DNA from 2 places in the Telluria sp. ZB2R32 genome. Region 1 is predicted to be linked to the other one. Evidence: predicted binding sites of a transcription regulator. Region 1 holds the regulator's gene; the other holds the start of a gene.

Region 1 (9,615 bases):
TGGTTGTTTTTCCAATACGGGGTTCAGGACGCGGCGCGATGCAGTTCGGGCCAGTTGGCAATCTCGCGCCAGCCCAGGCGCTTGCCGGGCTGGCCGTCGGCGGCGCGCCGGTAATGGCTCTGCAGGACGACGACGGTATTCGGGTCGGCGCCGACGCCGAGCGCGGTGATGCGAAACAGCGGCTGGGTGCCCGCCAGCAGTTCGACCAGGTAGCGCGGCGCCGCCGCCGGCAAGGTGCCGGCCCCGGTTGGCAACGTGCGCCCGCTGAAGCGGCCATACTCGACGCCAGCCATGCCCGCCAGGTCGGCCGCTTGCCACACCGGCGGCGCAGCGCCGACCGCCGTCTTGCACAGGCCTTCCTTTTCGGCCTGGCCGCCGCAGCGCTCGTCGAACGCGTTCGCATCCAGCGTGGCAAAAATCGCGGTCCGCGGCGAGGTCGGACCGGCCGCGCCGTCGATGTCACGCTCGGCATCGATCAGCGCCGCCTCGGCCGCCGCATGGGCCACCTGGCGGTCGCGTTCGTAGCGCGCCGATTTGGCGCCGGCCAGCGCGGCGCGCGCCGCCGACAGCGACATCATCAGCATCGCCAGCATCAGGACCAGCATGGTCACGAGCGCCGCGCCGCGCTCGGAGCGCTCCGAATGAATGTGTCGCATGGCCGGCTCAGGGCTGGGCCGCGCCAACTGCGAACACGGCCGTGAACAGCCGGCGCGAAGGTGCCGGCCCGGTACCTCGCAGGTCCGCCGCCGTCAGCAGGACGCCGGGATCCGATCCCGCCTGCGCCACAGCGTAGTCCGGGCCGAACAGCGCATAAGCAGCCGGTTGTACAGGCGCGGCCGAGGGACGTTCCCCGTGCAGCAGCAGCGCCACCTGCACGCTGGCGATGCGCTTCCACCAGGTCTTTGCGTTGAGTTCCGCCTGGCTTCCGCCTGTCAGCGGCAAGGCGGCATCGAGCGCGGCCAGTGCGCCGGCGTTCACGTAGCGGTTCGGCGTGCCATCAGGCGGCGTGTCGGTGTCGAGGCCATACAGCACCTGGAAGCCGTCGACGCCGGCCACCACCGCGTCCGCGCTCCAGTTGCTGGCGCCGCGGTACTTGCAGCGCAACTCGGCCAGACCATCGCCATTGCGGGCGACATAGAAGATGCTCCAGCCCTCCTCCGCCTCGTGCACGGGGAAGCCGGCGCAGTCGGTCACGCTGCCGTCGCCGTCGGGTGCCGCGCCGGCGCCGGGGTAGCGCACCGCCAGCACGTCGCTGCCGTTGATCGCCGTTTCCAACGGGTTGTCGATGCCGCTGCCCGTCTTGACGAGGGAACGGTTGTCGAGGCCTGCGAGCGGCGCCGGCAAATCGTTGGCGGGCGCCGCTCCGCCCAGGCGTTCCCAGTCGATGAAGGCACCCTGCCTGACGGCGCGCCCGATCAGCGCCAGCGCATAGCGTCCGCCGTCATCGATGGCCGCCGCGTCTTCATGCGCGACATAGGATTTGTTGGCGCCGATCATCAGCACGCCGCCGGCCAGCAGCACGCCCAGGCCGAGCGCGAGCGCGACCAGCAGTTCGGCCAGGGTCATGCCGCCTTGGGGCAGGCGCGAACGGCGCGGCTTCATCCCGCCACCACCATGGTGACCAGCGGCGTGAATGGCGGCGCCGGCGTGCCCGCCCTGGTCGGCAGGCGCCAGCCCAGCTTGACGACAACAGGTGCTCCGGCGCCGCCGCTGCAAGCCCATTCAAAGGCCTGCAAGGCGGCATTCCAGCCGCCGCTGTCGCGGCAGACCGCGATGCGCCCGCCGGGAAAGGCGGCATGCACGCTGCGCGCCGCCTCGAACAGATCGTAGGCGGCCAGTTGCGCCGGGTCGCAGTCGGCGCTGCCGAAGCATTGCAGCGGCGGCGCGGCGGGTGCGCCGGCGGCGGCATCGTAGTCGAACTGGAGGTAGGGATTGGCGCCGTCGGGCAGCGCCATCCGGGCGGCGTTGACGCGCATGCGCGCACCGAGCGAGGCGGCCAACTGCACGGCTTCGGATTCGAGTGCGGCCTGCTGGCGCAGGCGCGCGCTGGCTACCTGCGTGCTTGCCGCGCCGACGACGCCGAGCGCCAGCACGAACATGGCAACGAGCACCTCGATGAGCGTGAAACCGCTCGAGCGACGACGCAGCAAGGAACACCTCCACAGTCAGGCGCGTCATTTCGCGCGGAACCGAGAAGTTATCAGTGCCTCAAGGCACACCTCTGCGCTCGCTCAAGCGTGCGCAGGCGGTGCAATCAGGCTTGATCTACTTGCGGGAGTGGCCCACTTCCACCAAAGCCTGCTGGAACTCTGCGAGATCCTTGAAGTCTTTATAGACGGAGGCAAAGCGGATGTAGGCGATTTCGTCCAGGCGCTTGAGCTCCTGCATCACCAGTTCGCCGACATAGCCGGTATCGACTTCGCGGCGGCCGCTGGTGAGCAGCTTTTCCTGGATCGAGGCGACCGCGGCGTCGATGGCTTCGGCCGAAACCGGGCGCTTGCGCAGGGCCAGCATCAGGCTGCCGCGCAGTTTGCTGCTGGCAAATTCGGTGCGGCTGCCGTTTTTCTTGACGATGATCGGCATCGACAGTTCGATGCGTTCGTAGGTGGTGAAGCGCTTGTCGCATTGCACGCAGCGGCGCCGGCGGCGGATGGCGTCGCCTTCCTCGGATACGCGCGTATCGAGGACCTGGGTGTCTTCATGCTGGCAGAACGGACATTTCATGGGGCGCCGATGGTGCTGGTGATGCAAAAGGAACGGCGCGGCTGGTGATGGAGCGCGCCGTTCCTGAACTCTACTACGTTTGCAGTGAAATGACGATTACGCCGCGTACACTGGGTACTTGTCGGTCAGCACCTTGACTTCCGCCTTGACGCGCTCGATGGTCGCGGCGTCGTGCGGATTGTCGAGCACGTCGGCGATCAGGTGGCCGACTTTGGTTGCGTCTTCTTCCTTGAAGCCGCGCGTCGTAAACGCCGGGCTGCCCAGGCGGATGCCCGAGGTCACGAACGGCTTTTGCGGGTCGTTCGGGATGCCGTTCTTGTTGCAGGTCATGTGCGCCTGGCCGAGGATGGCTTCCGCTTCCTTGCCGGTGAGGCCTTTCGCGCGCAGGTCGACCAGCATCACGTGGGCTTCGGTACGGCCCGACACGATACGCAGGCCGCGTGCGATCAAGGCGTCGGCCAGGGCCTTGGCGTTCTTGACGACTTGCTGCTGGTAAGCCTTGAATTCAGGCGACAGCGCTTCCTTGAAGGCGACGGCCTTGCCGGCGATAACGTGCATCAGCGGACCGCCCTGGATGCCGGGGAAAATCGCCGAATTGATCTGCTTTTCGAACTCGGCCTTCATCAGGATGATGCCGCCGCGCGGGCCGCGCAGCGATTTATGGGTGGTCGAGGTGACGAAGTCGGCGTACGGCACCGGATTCGGGTATTCGCCGGCGGCGATCAGGCCGGCGTAGTGGGCCATGTCGACCATGAAGTAGGCGCCGACTTCCTTGGCGACCCTGGCGAAGCGCTCGAAGTCGATGCGCAGCGCGAATGCCGATGCGCCGGCGATGATCATCTTCGGCTTGTGTTCGCGCGCCAGGCGTTCCATGGCTTCGTAATCGATGTCTTCCTGCTCGGTCAAGCCATAGGAAATGACGTTGAACCATTTACCCGACATGTTCAGCGCCATGCCGTGGGTCAGGTGGCCGCCTTCGGCCAGCGACATGCCCATGATGGTGTCGCCAGGTTTGAGCATGGCGAAGAACACGCCCTGGTTCGCCTGCGAACCCGAGTTGGCCTGCACGTTGGCCGCTTCCGCGCCGAACAGTTCCTTGACGCGGTCGATCGCCAGCTGCTCGGCGACGTCGACGTATTCGCAGCCGCCGTAGTAGCGCTTGCCCGGATAGCCTTCGGCATATTTATTCGTGAGCTGGGAACCCTGCGCTTCCATCACGGCCGGCGAGGTGTAGTTCTCGGACGCGATCAGCTCGATGTGATCTTGCTGACGGGTGTTTTCCTTCTGAATGGCGGCCCACAGTTCCGGGTCGACCTTGGCCAGCGTGTGATCTTTTGCAAACATGAACAAAACTCCAATCGATAAAGGAAAACCGGACAACGGCAGTGTTGGATCGGCAGGCGGCCCGGAATGCAGCCGGCCACGATGCAACGCACGCGACCATTGTCGGCTGCCCAGGCGAACGGCGGATGAAGTCTCACGTTCCCCGGTGGGTATCCACCTTTCCTGTAACGCCGTGGACGTTATAGTTTTTCGCCAGTTACGTGAGACATAAATGGACTGGAGATTGTATGTGAACTGTCGGCTCAGGGCAAGGAAAGCCCGGGCAGACCGGCAACGGCCATCGGCTGTCTGGCAAGATGGTCATTTCGGCTACAATCCTGAAGCTACTTCCACCCGAGGACTTCCACCATGATCGTTTTCATCACCGGCGCCTCCGCCGGATTCGGCGCCGAAATGGCGCGCACTTTCGTTCGCAACGGTCACCAGGTCGTGATGGCGGCGCGCCGCATGGACCGCCTCGACGCCCTGGCTGCCGAACTGGGCGAGTCCGCCCTGCCGGTCGAGATGGACGTGACCGACAAGGCCTCGATCGAGGAAGCGCTGGCGATGCTGCCGCAATCCTGGCGCCAGATCGACGTGCTGATCAACAACGCCGGCCTCGCGCTCGGCACCGCGCCGGCGCACGAAGCGCCCCTGGACGACTGGGAAACCATGATCGCCACCAACTGCAAGGGCCTGGTGACGATGACGCGCGCTGTCCTCCCGGCGATGGTCGGGCGCGGCAGCGGCCTGGTGATCAACCTCGGCTCCGTGGCCGGCCACTACCCTTACCCAGGCGGGAACGTCTACGGCGCAACCAAGGCCTTCGTCGAGCAGTTCACCCTGAACCTGCGCGCCGACCTGGTCGGCACCGGCGTGCGCGCCACCAACCTGGCGCCGGGCCTGTGCGGCGGCACCGAGTTCTCGAACGTGCGCTTCAAGGGCAACGACGAGGCGGCAGCAAAAGTGTACGAAGGCACGACGCCGCTGACGGCCAAGGATATCGCCGAGACCGCCTACTGGATCGCGACGCTGCCGGCGCATATCAACGTCAACAGCATCGAGATGATGCCGACGTGCCAGGGCTTTGCGCCGTTCAACATCAAGCGCGTCTAAGGTTTTGTCGGGTGGGGCACTCGTGCCCACGCGGTACGACGCTTGCGACATCGATGCATTCGAGGCCGACTTGCAGCCGCTGCGAACCATAAATCTGATATCGGCGCCGCCGAAGCAACCGCGTGGGCACAAGTGCCCACCCTGCAAAGGCAACTGCATCGCAGGCAATTGCACATGCATACACCCGCGTGCGCCCCACCTTCGATAATTGTGAGAAAGTGTTACAGTTGTTGTCCTGACAGCGTCCGCTCTCGTCTACTACGCGCGTTGACAGCATTTCAACCGAGCCCGCCCCAGTTGCGCTGCCCCAGCTGGTGTGTCTGCTAGCGTACATATACGCCTTAGCGTAAAATGTTTCCGATTATCACTTATGGCAGAGAAGATGCCTTCGCCTTTTACCTGGACAGTACGGGTCTATTACGAAGATACGGACGCGGGCGGTATCGTGTTTTACGCGAACTACCTGAAGTTTTTTGAACGCGCGCGCACCGAATGGTTGCGCGCCGCCGGCGTTGACCAGCAAAGCCTGATCGAGCGCGAAGGCGCCGCATTCGTCGTCAAGAACGCGAACATCGATTACCACGCCCCTGCCCGCCTCGACGACGAACTCACCCTGACGCTGACGGTCGAAAAGCTCGGCCGCGCCTCGGTCCAGTTCGCCCAAAAAGCCTATAAGGGCGATGCGCTGCTCGTGGAAGCGAGCGTGAAAGTCGGCTGTGTCGACATCGCCACCGTCCGTCCGCGCTCGCTCCCCGGCGACGTCGCTGATAAAATGCGTGCCGCCTGATCCATTCAACAATATTTCAAACCCGATGACACCAACCCACGACCTCTCCTTCCTGGCTCTTATCAGCAACGCGCACCTGATCGTGCAGCTCATCATGCTGTTGCTGCTCGTGCTGTCCGTGGTCAGCTGGTCGTACATCTTCCGCAAACTGTTCGCCATCCGCGCCGCGCGCCGCCAGACCGAGCAGTTCGAACGCAGCTTCTGGGCCGGCGGCAACCTGCATACCCTGCACCAGTCGGCTTCGGCCCAGCGCGACCAGAGCGGTCCCCTGGCGCGCATTTTCGAAGCCGGCATGGGTGAATTCATCAAGGGCAAGCAGGCCTCGCGCGACGCGCTCGACATGGGCGCCGTGCTCGACGGCTCGCGCCGCGCCATGCGCGCCGCCTTCCAGCGCGAACTCGACGGCCTCGACCTGCACCTGAACTTCCTGGCGTCGGTCGGTTCCGTCTCTCCCTACATCGGCCTGCTCGGCACCGTCTGGGGCATCATGAACGCCTTCCGCGGCCTCGCCAGCGTGCAGCAGGCGACCCTGGCCGTGGTTGCGCCCGGCATCGCCGAAGCGCTGATCGCCACCGCGATCGGCCTGTTCGCCGCGATCCCGGCCGTCGTCGCCTACAACCGCTTCACGCACGACATCGACCGTCTCGCGACCCGCTTCGAGAGCTTCGTCGAGGAATTCTCGAACATCCTGCAGCGCCAGTCGCGCTGATCCGGAGGATTCCATCATGGCCTTTTCCAGCAGCATGCGCGGCGGACGCCGCAGCAAACTGAAGTCCGAGATCAACGTCGTGCCCTACATCGACGTGATGCTGGTGCTGCTCATCATCTTCATGGCGGTGCCGGCCAACGTGACGCCCAACGTGGTCAACCTGCCGAGCGCCGAAAAATCGTCGCTGCCGCCGGACACCTATATCCACATCACCGTCAAACCGGACGCCACGCTGGCGATCGGCGTGAGCGGCAAGGAAACGGTGGCTGCGGAGACGATGCCGGACCGCCGCGCCCTGCTGGCGCGCCTGCGCGAACTGCACGACACCAATCCGGACTACCCGGTGATGATCGCCGGCGACCGCGAGAGCAAGTACGCCGACGTGATCGAATTGATTTCCGAATCGAAGAAGCTGGGGATCAGCCGCGTCGGTCTCGCAACCCAGTAAATGATCAGCAAGATCAGTAAGTAAATAAAGTCACCAATGAAGCCAGCCACCCACGGCGCCCAATACACACTGCCGCCGGAACCGAACCGCCTGCCCGCCATCGCGCTGGCGCTGGCGGTGCACGCCCTGCTGCTGGCGTTCCTGTGGATTGGCATCAGCTGGCAGAACCCGACCCCGCCCGCGGTCGAAGCGGAAGTCTGGGACATGAAGGTCGAGTCGGCCGCCGCACCGGCGCTGCCGCCACCGGCGCCGCCCGAAGTGCGCGAACCCGAACCGCAACCGGAGCCGACCCCTGCCCCGACGCCGCCACCGCCGACGCCGAAAGTGGCCGAGCCGGAACCGGTGAAACCGGCGCCGCCGGACATCAATCTCGAACGCGAGAAGAAGCTGGCCGAGCAGAAGAAAGAGCGCGAGCGCGAGCTGCTGGAAAAGAAGGAGCGTGAGCGCGAACTGGCCGAGAAGAAGGAACGCGAAGAGTTGAAGGCCAAGGAACTGGCCGACAAGAAAGCCGCCGACCAGAAGCTCGCCGAACAAAAGGAACGCGAGAAGAAGGACCTCGAGAAGAAGGAACTCGCAAAGAAGGAAGAAGCCGAGAAAAAGCTCGCCGCCGAAAAGGCCGCCGCCGACAAGAAGAAACTGGCCGCCGAAAAAGCCGCCAAGGCGAAAGCCGAAGCCGCCGAACAGGCCAAGCTCGACAAGCTGCGCGAAGCCGAACTCAATCGCATCACCGGCGCCGCCGGCACCAGCGGCAGTGCGCAGAAGTCGAGCGCGCCGAAGATCGACGCCGGTTACGTCGCGCGGATCACGGCGCTCATCAAGAGCAACACGACCTTCGCCGGCAGCACCGATGTGCCGGGCAATCCGAAAGCCGTGTTCAAGGTCGAGCTGCTGCCGACCGGCGACATCCTGTCGGTACGCCTGAGCAAAAGCAGCGGCGTGCCGGCCTTTGACGAAGCGGTGGAACGCGGCATTAACAAATCGTCACCGCTCCCCAAGAAGAAAGATGGTACGGTGGAGCGCACACTCGTGGTCAATTTCTCCATGAAAGACCTGGACTGACCATGGATCAACACTGCGGATGAACACTGAGCTGAACAATCTTTGCCGAGAAAAGAACGCATGAAAAAACTTCACTACCTATTCTTCAGCGCCACCCTCCTGATGGGGTCGGCGGCCAATGCCCAGCTGCAAATTGAAATCGCCGGCGTCGGCAGCAACCAGATCCCGGTGGCCGTCGCCGCCTTTGCCGACGAGTCGCTGGCACCCGCCCAGGTCTCGGCCGTCATTCGCGCCGACCTCGAGCGCAGCGGCGTCTTCAAGGTCATCGACGCCGGCCAGGTCATCAGCGACAGCGCCAGCATCGATGCCGGCGCCTGGAAAGGCCGCGGCGCCGACGCGCTGGTGGTCGGCAGCGTACAGCGCCAGCCGGACGGCCGCCTGGCCGTGCGCTATAAACTCTACGACACCGTCAAGGGCAGCCAGCTGTCGCAGCTGGGCGGCGAAGTGCAGCCGAAATACACGCGCCTGCAGGCACACCGCATCGCCGACGACGTCTATGAAAAGCTGACCGGCGTGCGCGGCATCTTCTCGACCCGCATCGCCTACGTGAAGGAAAACCGCGCCGGCCGCAACTACGCGCTGGCAGTGGCCGACGCCGACGGCGAAAACGAGATCGTCGCCGTGCACGGCAAGGAGCCGATCATCTCGCCGTCGTGGTCCCCGGACGGCGGCCGCGTGGCCTATGTGTCGTTCGAAGACCGCAAGCCCGTCATCTACATGCAGGACCTGGTCACCGGCAAGCGCCGCGTGATCGCCAACGAAAAAGGCAGCAATTCGGCGCCGAGCTGGTCGCCGGACGGCAGCAAGCTGGCGATCGCACTGTCGAAGTCGGGCAGCTACCAGGTCTACATCGTCAACGCCGACGGTTCCGGCTTGCGCCGCCTGTCCAACAGCAACGGCATCGACACCGAACCGCAGTTCTCGGCCGACGGCCAGAGCATTTATTTCACGAGCGACCGCAGCGGCGGCCCGCAGATCTACAAGATGAGCGTCTCGGGCGGCAGTGCCACCCGCGTCACCTTCAACGGCAACTACAACATCAGTCCGCGCGTCTCTCCGGACGGCAAGACCCTGGCCTGGATTTCCCAGCAGGGCGGCGGTTACTCTCTTTACGCGAAGGACCTCGCCAGCGGCCAGGAACTGCGCCTGGCCGACGGCGCCACCGAACCGAGTTTTTCGCCGAACGGCAAATACATCATGTATGCGAACAAGGGCGGCGGGCGTGCCTCGCTGGCCGTCGTGTCGACCGATGGCCGGGTCAAGCAGCGCCTGACCACCAACGCGGGAAATATTCGGGAGCCCAGCTGGGGCCCCTTCATGAAGTAAAGAACTTAGTCCCAAGTAATCGTTAGCTAAGTAAACCCAACCAGAACCAGGAGAGAAACCAATGCGCAACGTTAAGAGTGTGTCCTTCATCATCGCTACCGCAGCTCTGCTCGCGGCCTGCAA
Region 2 (9,615 bases), on a different contig from region 1:
TGGTGGGCCTGGGCTTTCTCCGGCGAGCTGGTGGTCGACACCCTCACCAGCCTGTACCGCGTGGTGGTCGGCTTTGCCATCGGCGCGGCGCTGGCCCTGCCGCTGGGCCTGGCCATGGGCGCCATCCCCGCCGTGTATGCCTGGATGAACCCGCTGGTGCAGATCCTGCGCCCGATCCCGCCGATCGCCTACATTCCGCTGGCGATCCTGTGGTTCGGCCTCGGCAATCCGCCGGCCGTGTTCCTGATCGCGCTGGGCGCCTTTTTTCCGGTGCTGATGAATACCATCGCCGGGGTGCGCCAGGTCGACGGCATTTATCTGCGCGCGGCGCGCAGCCTGGGCGCGAGCCGCGGCACGGTGTTCCTGCGCGTGATCCTGCCGGCCGCCGTGCCCTACATCCTGTCGGGAGTACGGATCGGCATCGGCACCGCCTTCATCGTCGTCATCGTCTCCGAGATGATCGCGGTAAACAATGGCCTGGGCTTTCGCATCCTGGAGGCGCGCGAGTATTTTTGGTCCGACAAGATCATCGCCGGCATGATCACCATCGGCATGCTTGGCCTGGCGATCGACATCGGCATGAACCGCCTGAACAACTACCTGCTGCGCTGGCACCGCGGCCTGGAGCATTGACGGGAGCACGCATGGAAGCGCATATCCGTATCAAGAAAGTCAACAAGGTGTTCGCGAGCGGGCGGCGCGAGATCGTGGCGCTGCAGGACATCGACCTCGACATCGCCCACGGACAGTTCACCTGCCTGCTCGGGCCTTCCGGCTGCGGCAAGTCGACCCTGCTCAACGCGGTGGCCGGCTTCGCCCATCCGACCAGCGGCAGCATCACGGTCGATGGCGCGCCGGTCAGCGCGCCCGGTCCCGACCGCGGCATGGTGTTCCAGGAATACGCGCTGTTTCCCTGGATGACGGTCGAGCAAAACATCGCCTTCGGCCTCGAGATCAAGGGGCTGGCCAAGGCGCGCATCGCCGGCACGGTCGAGAAGCTGCTGCACATGCTGTCGCTGTCGGAGTTCAGCACGCGCTATCCGAAGGACCTGTCCGGCGGCATGCGCCAGCGCGTGGCGATCGCGCGCGTGCTGGCGCTCGATTCGCCGATCATGCTGATGGACGAACCGTTCGGGGCGCTCGACGCGCTCACCCGGCGCAACCTGCAGGACGAGCTGCTGCGCATCTGGATGGCGACGAAAAAAACCATCCTGTTCGTCACCCACAGCATCGAGGAAGCGATTTATCTCGCCGACCGCATCGTCGTGATGACTTACCGGCCCGGCACGGTCAAGCGCGACATCCTGGTCGACCTGCCGCGCCTGCGCGACCCGTCCGCGCCCGCGTTCAACGACCTCAAACGCGAACTCGGCATGCTGGTGATGGAAGAGCAGCAGCGTCATCACCAGGACGAGCGGAGAATGGCGGCGGTCGATTAAGGTAGCAGCCGGGCGGGGCAGGGGGGCCGCGCCTGCCGCGTGCCGATGGTGTAGACTCGCGGCTATGCACAACACCCTTTTTCTTGCCGCGGCCATTTTGTACGCGGCTTGCGCCCTGCTGCCGTCGCGCCAGGGCGCCGTCATTTCCGGCGTCACCGCACTGGCCTGGGCCGTGCACGGCGCCGCCCTCTGGAGCGACGCGTTCGCGCCGGGCGGCCTGCGCATCGGTTTCGCGATCATGCTCTCGGCCGCGTTGTGGGTCTCGGTGGCGGCCTACTGGTTCGAGAACCGCAATTTCGCGCTCGACGGCCTGCGCCGCCTGGTCATGCCCTGCGCCTGCGCCGTCGCCTTGCTGCCGATGGTGTTCCCGGGCGCGGTGATGCCGCTGCAAAACCAGTCGAGCGCATTCGGCTGGCACGTGGCGGTGGCGGTGCTGGCCTACAGCACGCTGACGATTGCCGCCTTCCATGCGGTGCTGATGGCGCTGCAGGAAGCGCGCCTGCATGCGCGCGCGGTGCCGGCCGGCGGTGGCTGGTTCGGCGGCGCACTCGACCAGCTGCCGGCGCTGCTGACGATGGAAAAGCTGCTGTTTCGCCTGATCTGGATCGGTTTCGTGCTGCTCAGTCTCACCGTGCTGTCGGGCGTGGTGTTCTCGGAACAGCTGTTCGGGCGCGCGCTGCGCTGGGACCACAAGAATGTCTTTGCGCTGCTGTCGTGGGTGCTGTTCGCGGCCTTGTTGGCGGGACGCCAGTGGCGCGGCTGGCGCGGCAAGACGGCGCTGCGCTTCACATTGGCCGGCTTCGCCACGCTGGCGCTGGCCTATGTCGGCAGCCGCTTCGTGCTCGAAGTCGTGCTGCACCGGGGGATCGCATGAGCCGTGTCCTGTTCTGGATCCTGCTGGCGCTGCTGGTGTATTTCGCAGTGCGCGCCAAGCTGCGCGCCGCCGCCCGCAAACAACAAATGCACGTGCCGCCCCGGCAGCAGAATGCGCCGCCGCCGGCCGCCATCGAAAACATGACCAGCTGCGCGCACTGCGGCCTGCACTTCCCGGCCTCGGAAGCGCTGCACGCCGACGGACGCGACTACTGCAGCCCGGCCCACTTGCCGCGCCTGCCGCCCCAGCCTTGATGACCGAGCGGCAGGTGCTGTCCACGCAGTCGCGCGCCACTTTCTGGCGCTCGCTGCAGGCGCTGACCGTCACCCGCATCGTGATCGCGCTGGTGCTGCTGCTGTACCTTGCCTTCGACGTGCGCGAAGGCGGGGTGCGCGCAGTGCCGGCCTATGCGCCGACCTGCTTCGCCTACCTCGGCGCCGCCGTCTTCTTCGGCCTGCTGACGGTGTTCTGGCGGCGCCGCTTCACGCTCCAGTTGACCAGCCAGATCGCGCTCGACCTGGCCGTGATCTCGCTCCTGTACCTGGCCGCCGGCGGCGTGCGCAGCGGCCTGGGCATCCTGTATCTGTTCCCGCTGGCCGGGACCGCGATCCTGGCGCCGCTGGTGCCGGCGCTGTTCTCGGCCGCGCTGGCGACCCTGTTCGTGCTGGTCGACGCCACCTGGCAGCTGTTTACGCGCGACGGTGAGCCGGCCCTGATGCAGGCCGGGATGATCGGCAGCGCCTTCTTTGCCGTGGTCTGGCTGGTCAACCGGCTGGCGGCGCGTCTGATCGCGCAGGAAGAACTGGCGGCCCAGCGCGGTGTCGACCTGCAGGTGCAGCAGGCGATCAACGAGATCGTGGTGGCGGACGTCGGCGACGGCGTGCTGGTGGTCGGCAGCGACGGCCGCATCCACACCGCCAATCCGGCGGCGCGGCGCATGCTCGGCATGGAGACCGTCGCCGGCTTGCAGCTCGACGCCTTGCCGGGACTGGAACCGGTGGCGCATGCGTTCGCCGGCTGGCTCGGCGCCGAATCCGCCGGACCGGCGACCCTGGCCGCCGTCGAGCCGGTGCCGGGCGCAGCCGGGCCGGATACGGCCTATGTCATATTAAAACCCTACCAGGAAGTGGTGGTGGGCGAGGCGGGCCTGCGCGCGCGGCGCGACCAGCCGGCGCACATCAAATTGCGCTTTGCGCGGGTGGCGGCCGCGGGCGGCATGCTTGGGCGCAGCGTGATCTTCCTGCAGGACGTCAGCGCCATCGAAAACCAGGCGCAGCAACTGAAACTGGCCTCGATGGGGCGCCTGACGGCCAGCATCGCACACGAGGTGAGGAATCCCCTGTCGGCGATTGGCCACGCCACGGCCCTGCTGGCCGAAGACCTGCACGGCAAGGCCGAGGTGCGGCTGCTGAAAATCATCGGCGACAATGTGGCGCGTGTGAACCGCATGGTGGAAGACATCCTGCAGCTGTCGAGGAAAGCCCAGCCGTATGCGGAACCGGTGCAGCTGGCGCCATTCCTGCTCGAATTGAAAGCCGAATTCTGCGAAACCCAGGGCTTGCCGGACGAGATGGTGTGGCTGGGCGGCGCCGGCGCCATCGAGGTGCGTTTCGATGCGCTGCACCTGCGCGAAGTGCTGGTCAATTTGCTCGGCAATGCGATCCGCTATGCCAGCCGCCAGCCGTCGAGCATCCGCATCTGGCCCGAACTGGACGCGTTCGGCACGCTGGAACTGCACGTGCAGGACGACGGCCCCGGCATCACGCCCGAAGTGCGCGCGCACCTGTTCGAGCCGTTTTATACGACGTCCAGCAAGGGCACGGGCCTGGGGCTGTACCTGGCGCGCGAGCTGTGCCTGAACAACGGCGCTAAACTCGATTACGAGTCACGTTTCGACCCACGTTTCGACCCACGTTTCGACTCGCGCTTCGACACGGCGGCCGCGGGTGCGCGCCAGGCCAGCGGCCGCTTCGTCATCACCTTCGCCCAGGAGAGCAACGCATGAGTTCACCCCGGATTTTAGTCGTCGACGACGAAGCCGACCTGCGCGAACTGCTCGAGATCACGCTGCTGAAAATGGGTCTCGACGTCGACTGCGCGGCGACGCTGCGCGAAGCGCGCCGCTACGTCGCGGACAACAGCTACCACCTGGTGCTGACCGACATGCGCCTGCCCGACGGCCTCGGGCTGGAACTGGTGCGCGAAGTGTCCAGCACCTCCAAGACCCCGATCGCCGTGATCACCGCCTACGGCAGCGCCGACAACGCGGTGGTGGCGCTGAAAGCCGGCGCCTTCGATTATGTATCGAAGCCGGTGGTGCTCGACGAACTGCGTGTGATGGTGCGCTCGGCGCTGAAGCTGTCCGATACCAAGGCGACCCAAAACGGCGGGCAGGGCAGCGGTTCGCGCCTGATCGGCGATTCGCAGGCGATGCAGGCGCTGCGCGCCCAGATCGGGCGCCTGGCGCGCTCGATGGCGCCGATTGCGATTACCGGCGAGTCCGGCGCCGGCAAGGAACTGGCCGCGCGCGAAATCCATGCCCGGAGTTCGCGCGCCAATAAACCGTTCGTGGCAGTCAACTGCGGTGCGATTCCGGAAAATCTGATGGAGTCGGAATTCTTCGGTCACCGCAAGGGCGCGTTTACCGGGGCAGGAGAGGAGCGCGACGGCTTCTTCCAGGCGGCCAACGGCGGCACCCTGATGCTCGACGAGGTGGCGGACTTGCCGCTGTCGATGCAGGTCAAATTGCTGCGCGCGATCCAGGAACGGCGCGTGCGCAAGATCGGCGCCACCAACGAGGAACCGGTCGACGTGCGCATCATCAGCGCCACCCACAAGGATCTGGCGAAGTGCGTCGAAACCGGGGTGTTCAGACAGGATCTGTTCTATCGCCTGAACGTGATCGAACTGGCGCTGCCGCCGCTGCGCGAGCGGCTGGATGACTTGCCGGTGCTGACCGGCGCCATCCTGGCGCGCCTGGCGGGAGCGGGCGCCAGCCGTGCGACGCTCGGGCCGGGCGTGCTGGAAGCGCTGCGGGCGTATTCCTTCCCCGGCAATGTGCGCGAACTGGAAAACGTGCTGGAACGCGCGCTGGCGTTTGCCGACGACGGGGTGATCCAGGTCGACGATCTGTCGCTGAAGGCGGCGCGCCTGGCGGAGACGGCGCGGCCTGAAGTGGCGCCGGCGGCGCCAGTCGTGGCGACACCGCCTCCTGAAGCGCCGCTGGCCGCAGCATCGGTTGCAGCGCCGGCCGTAGCCGAGCCAGTGGGGCTGGGGCCGGCTGCATTGCCGAGCAACCTGCCGGCCTACCTGGAACAGGTCGAGCGCGACATCATCGGCCGCGCGCTGCAGCAGACCCAGTTCAACCGCACCAAGACCGCCAGCCTGCTCGGCATCAGCGTGCGCCAGCTGCGCTACCAGATGCAGAAACTGGATATCCAGGCGCCGGAGAATTGATGCGCCGCGCCGCGCGGATTGTTGCGGCGATCGCCGCCCTTGCAGCGGCTCTTGCGGTGGTCGATTGGTCGGGTGGATTCTTCCGCATCGACAGCTGCCTCGACCGGGGCGGGCGCTGGAACTACGACGCGCGCGTCTGCGAACCGGTCCCCGCAGCACCCGGTCTTGTGTCGCCTCAACCCTGAACTTGTCAAAAAGCGTTGCCTTTTCGCCAGTGCAAAACGGTGCGCGCTGCACTGCGATTGGGCAGCTCCGCCGAGCGCTGAACAAGCTTTAGGCAGCAGGTTAGTACTCACTTACTGGCGAGCGCCCATTCAACGTCCAACAGCGCGCTGTCAAGAGTCGTTCGCATGAAAAGCGCACAAAACTGGAAATTTAATCTCTTGCGGCTTGGCGCAGCCAAGTACTACAATTAGTCCATTGTCAAACTACGCCACTAGATCTAGTGGTAGCAGACTCAAGCATTAAAGACAATCATTGCAGCACGGCAGCAAAGTCGTCTTTGCTTCAAACCCGATAAACCCAACGGCAATACCCTTGTCCAGCCTGGAGATCAGCAGTTGGCAGAGTCCGTTTTGCTTCTTGATTTTTAGTTAATTTACTGGCTGCCCGCCCCGCGGGCGCTCGACCAACGTTTCGACCATTTTAGGCGGCAGCCCGACTGCCCTTCCTGGAGGCCCCATGCAGACTTCACAAGACATTTCCATCCACCCGCAAGCGGCCCCAGGAGCGGCTGCCGGCGCCAAGAACGCCGCCGAACTGGCCGCGCGCGCCGACTACCGCATCCTGCGCCGCAACGGCGCGGTCGTGCCGTTCGAGCCGAATAAAATCTCGGTCGCCATGACCAAGGCCTTCCTGGCGGTCGCCGGTGGCCAGGGCGCCGTCTCGGCGCGCATCCGCGAGCTGGTGGAAGAGCTGACCAACAACGTGGTCGCCGCCCTGATGCGCCGCCAGCCGAACGGCGGCACCTTCCACATCGAAGATGTGCAGGACCAGGTGGAACTGTCCTTGATGCGCTCGGGCGAACACGATGTCGCGCGCGCTTACGTCCTGTACCGCGCCAAGCAGATGGAAGAGCGCCGCGCCGCCAAAGAGGCTGCGGGTACCTCGGCCCCGCAGGCTCCCCAAATTCATGTGGTCGACAACGGCCAGCGCCTGCCGCTCGACGTCAATGACGTGCACGCGCTGGTGAACGCCGCCTGCGCCGGCCTGGAAAAGCACGTCGACGCCGATGCGATCGTCGCCGAAACCCTGCGCAACCTGTACGACGGCGTGCCGGTCGAAGAACTGCACAAGTCCGCCATCCTGGCCGCACGCGCGCTGATGGAAACCGACCCGGCCTACAGCCAGGTCACCGCGCGCATCCTGCTGCACACGATCCGCAAGGAAGTCTTCGGCAAGGAAGTCCCGCAAGCACGCGCCGCTGCCGAATACCTCACCTACTTCCCGCAGTACGTGGCGAAAGGCATCGAGAACGAACTGCTCGACGCCGAACTCGGCAACTACGACCTCGAGCGCCTGGCGAAAGCCATCGTCGCCGACCGCGACCTGCAATTCGGCTACATCGGCCTGCAGACCCTGTACGATCGCTACTTCCTGCACGTGCGCGACACCCGCATCGAAATGCCGCAGGCCTTCTACATGCGCGTCGCCATGGGCCTGGCCTTGCGCGAAGCGGACCGCGAAGCGCGCGCGATCGAGTTCTACAACCTGCTCTCGTCGTTCGACTTCATGAGCTCGACCCCGACCCTGTTCAACTCGGGCACGCGCCGCTCGCAGCTGTCGTCGTGCTACCTGACGACCGTCGGCGACGACCTGGAAGGCATCTACGATGCCATCAAGGAAAACGCGCTGCTCTCGAAGTTCGCCGGCGGCCTCGGTAACGACTGGACCCCGGTGCGTGCGCTCGGTTCGCGCATCAAGGGCACCAACGGCAAGTCGCAAGGCGTGGTGCCGTTCCTGAAAGTGGTCAACGACACCGCTGTCGCCGTGAACCAGGGCGGCAAGCGCAAGGGCGCGGTCTGCGCCTACCTGGAAACCTGGCACATGGACATCGAGGAATTCCTCGACCTGCGCAAGAACACCGGCGACGACCGCCGCCGCACCCACGACATGAACACGGCGAACTGGATTCCCGACCTGTTCATGAAGCGCGTGATGGAAAAGGGCCACTGGACCCTGTTCACTCCGAGCGAAACGCCGGACCTGCACGACCTGGTGGGTAAAGCCTTCGAACAAGCCTACCTGGCCTATGAAGCCAAGGCCGAGCGCGGCGAGATGCTGGTCTTCAAAAAGATCGAAGCGCTCGACCTGTGGCGCAAGATGCTGTCGATGCTGTTCGAAACCGGCCACCCATGGATCACGTTCAAGGATCCATGCAACATCCGTTCGCCGCAGCAGCACATCGGCGTCGTGCACTCGTCGAACCTGTGCACCGAGATCACCCTGAACACCAGCGCCGACGAAATCGCGGTCTGCAACCTGGGCTCGATCAACCTGCCGCAGCACATGAAGGGCGATGGCCTGGATCACGTGAAGCTGCAGAAGACGATCCGCACGGCGATGCGCATGCTGGATAACGTCATCGACATCAACTACTACGCCGTGGAAAAGGCGCGCAATTCGAACCTGCGCCACCGTCCGGTCGGCATGGGCATCATGGGTCACCAGGATTGCCTGCACATGATGCGCGTACCGTTCGCTTCGGAACAGGCAGTGCAGTTCGCCGACCGTTCGATGGAAGCCGTCTGCTACTTCGCCTACCTGGCCTCGACCGAGCTGGCCGAAGAGCGTGGCCGCTACGAGTCATATGCCGGTTCGCTGTGGGACCGCGGCATCCTGCCGCAGGACTCGATCAAGCTGCTGGCGGAAGAACGCGGCGGCTACCTCGAGCAGGACACCAGCGAATCGATGGACTGGAGCGTGGTGCGCGAGCGTATCAAGCAATTCGGCATGCGTAACTCGAACTGCGTGGCGATCGCCCCGACCGCGACGATTTCGAACATCATCGGCGTCTCGGCCTGCATCGAACCGACCTTCCAGAACCTGTACGTGAAGTCGAACCTGTCGGGCGAATTCACCGAGATCAACTCGTACCTGGTGCGCGACCTGAAGGCACGCGACCTGTGGGACGAAGTCATGATCGCCGACCTGAAGTATTTCGACGGTTCGCTGAGCAAGATCGACCGCGTGCCGCAAGACCTGCGCGACATCTACGCCACCGCATTTGAGGTCGAGCCGAAGTGGCTGGTCGAGCAGGCATCGCGCCGCCAGAAGTGGATCGACCAGGCGCAGTCGCTGAACATCTACATGGCCGGCGCCTCGGGCAAGAAGCTGGACGAGACCTACAAGCTGGCCTGGCTGCGCGGCCTGAAGACGACCTACTACCTGCGCACCATCGCGGCGACGCACATGGAGAAGTCGACCACCCGCACCGGCGCGCTGAACGCGGTGCCGGTCTCGGGCGGCCTGGCGGCCGGTCATGCGGCGCCGGCAGCTCCGGCTGCTGCGCCTGCGGCCAGCGCCCCGGAGGCGGATGGCGCGGCGTGCTACCTGCGTCCGGGCGATGCCGGTTTCGATGAATGCGAAGCCTGCCAATAAGCTGCTTAGTTAATTAATTTCACGCCCGGCCTGCGCGCCGGGCGCTGCTGTCACAGAATTCAAGAGGAACAAATCATGCTGTCATGGGACGATGAACCAACCAGCGCGCCGGCCGTGAACCCGGCGCTCGCCGCGGGTAACACCGAAAGCGCCCCCGCCGCCGAAGTCGCCAAGCGCGTCAACGCCGACGACAAGCGCATCATCAACGGCAAGACCGACGTCAACCAGCTGGTGCCGTTCAAGTAC

Evidence for each region. Region 1 encodes NrdR, which represses ribonucleotide reductase genes. Its sites were predicted from a motif close to CACNANATNTNGTG; they were not measured.
Region 2: the regulator NrdR is predicted to act here: its motif matches at 6,204-6,217, upstream of AC56LG_RS07690 (ribonucleoside-diphosphate reductase subunit alpha).

What each region holds. Positions count from the first base shown of each region.
Region 1 is NZ_JCASIG010000001.1:194,038-203,652, forward strand. It holds gene AC56LG_RS00865 (pilus assembly protein) at 24-656, opposite strand; gene AC56LG_RS00870 (PilW family protein) at 664-1,602, opposite strand; gene pilV (type IV pilus modification protein PilV) at 1,599-2,150, opposite strand; gene nrdR (transcriptional regulator NrdR) at 2,266-2,724, opposite strand; gene glyA (serine hydroxymethyltransferase) at 2,821-4,068, opposite strand; ZMP/ZTP riboswitch at 4,170-4,278, opposite strand; gene AC56LG_RS00890 (SDR family oxidoreductase) at 4,417-5,163, shown strand; gene ybgC (tol-pal system-associated acyl-CoA thioesterase) at 5,546-5,950, shown strand; gene tolQ (protein TolQ) at 5,976-6,659, shown strand; gene AC56LG_RS00905 (biopolymer transporter ExbD) at 6,676-7,107, shown strand; gene tolA (cell envelope integrity protein TolA) at 7,144-8,166, shown strand; gene tolB (Tol-Pal system beta propeller repeat protein TolB) at 8,227-9,492, shown strand; gene pal (peptidoglycan-associated lipoprotein Pal) at 9,554-9,615, shown strand, end outside.
Region 2 is NZ_JCASIG010000002.1:614,565-624,179, reverse strand. It holds gene AC56LG_RS07720 (ABC transporter permease) at 1-633, shown strand, start outside; gene AC56LG_RS07715 (ABC transporter ATP-binding protein) at 645-1,439, shown strand; gene AC56LG_RS07710 (cytochrome C assembly family protein) at 1,504-2,313, shown strand; gene AC56LG_RS07705 (PP0621 family protein) at 2,310-2,567, shown strand; gene AC56LG_RS07700 (sensor histidine kinase) at 2,567-4,318, shown strand; gene AC56LG_RS07695 (sigma-54-dependent transcriptional regulator) at 4,315-5,769, shown strand; gene AC56LG_RS07690 (ribonucleoside-diphosphate reductase subunit alpha) at 6,451-9,369, shown strand; gene AC56LG_RS07685 (ribonucleotide-diphosphate reductase subunit beta) at 9,445-9,615, shown strand, end outside.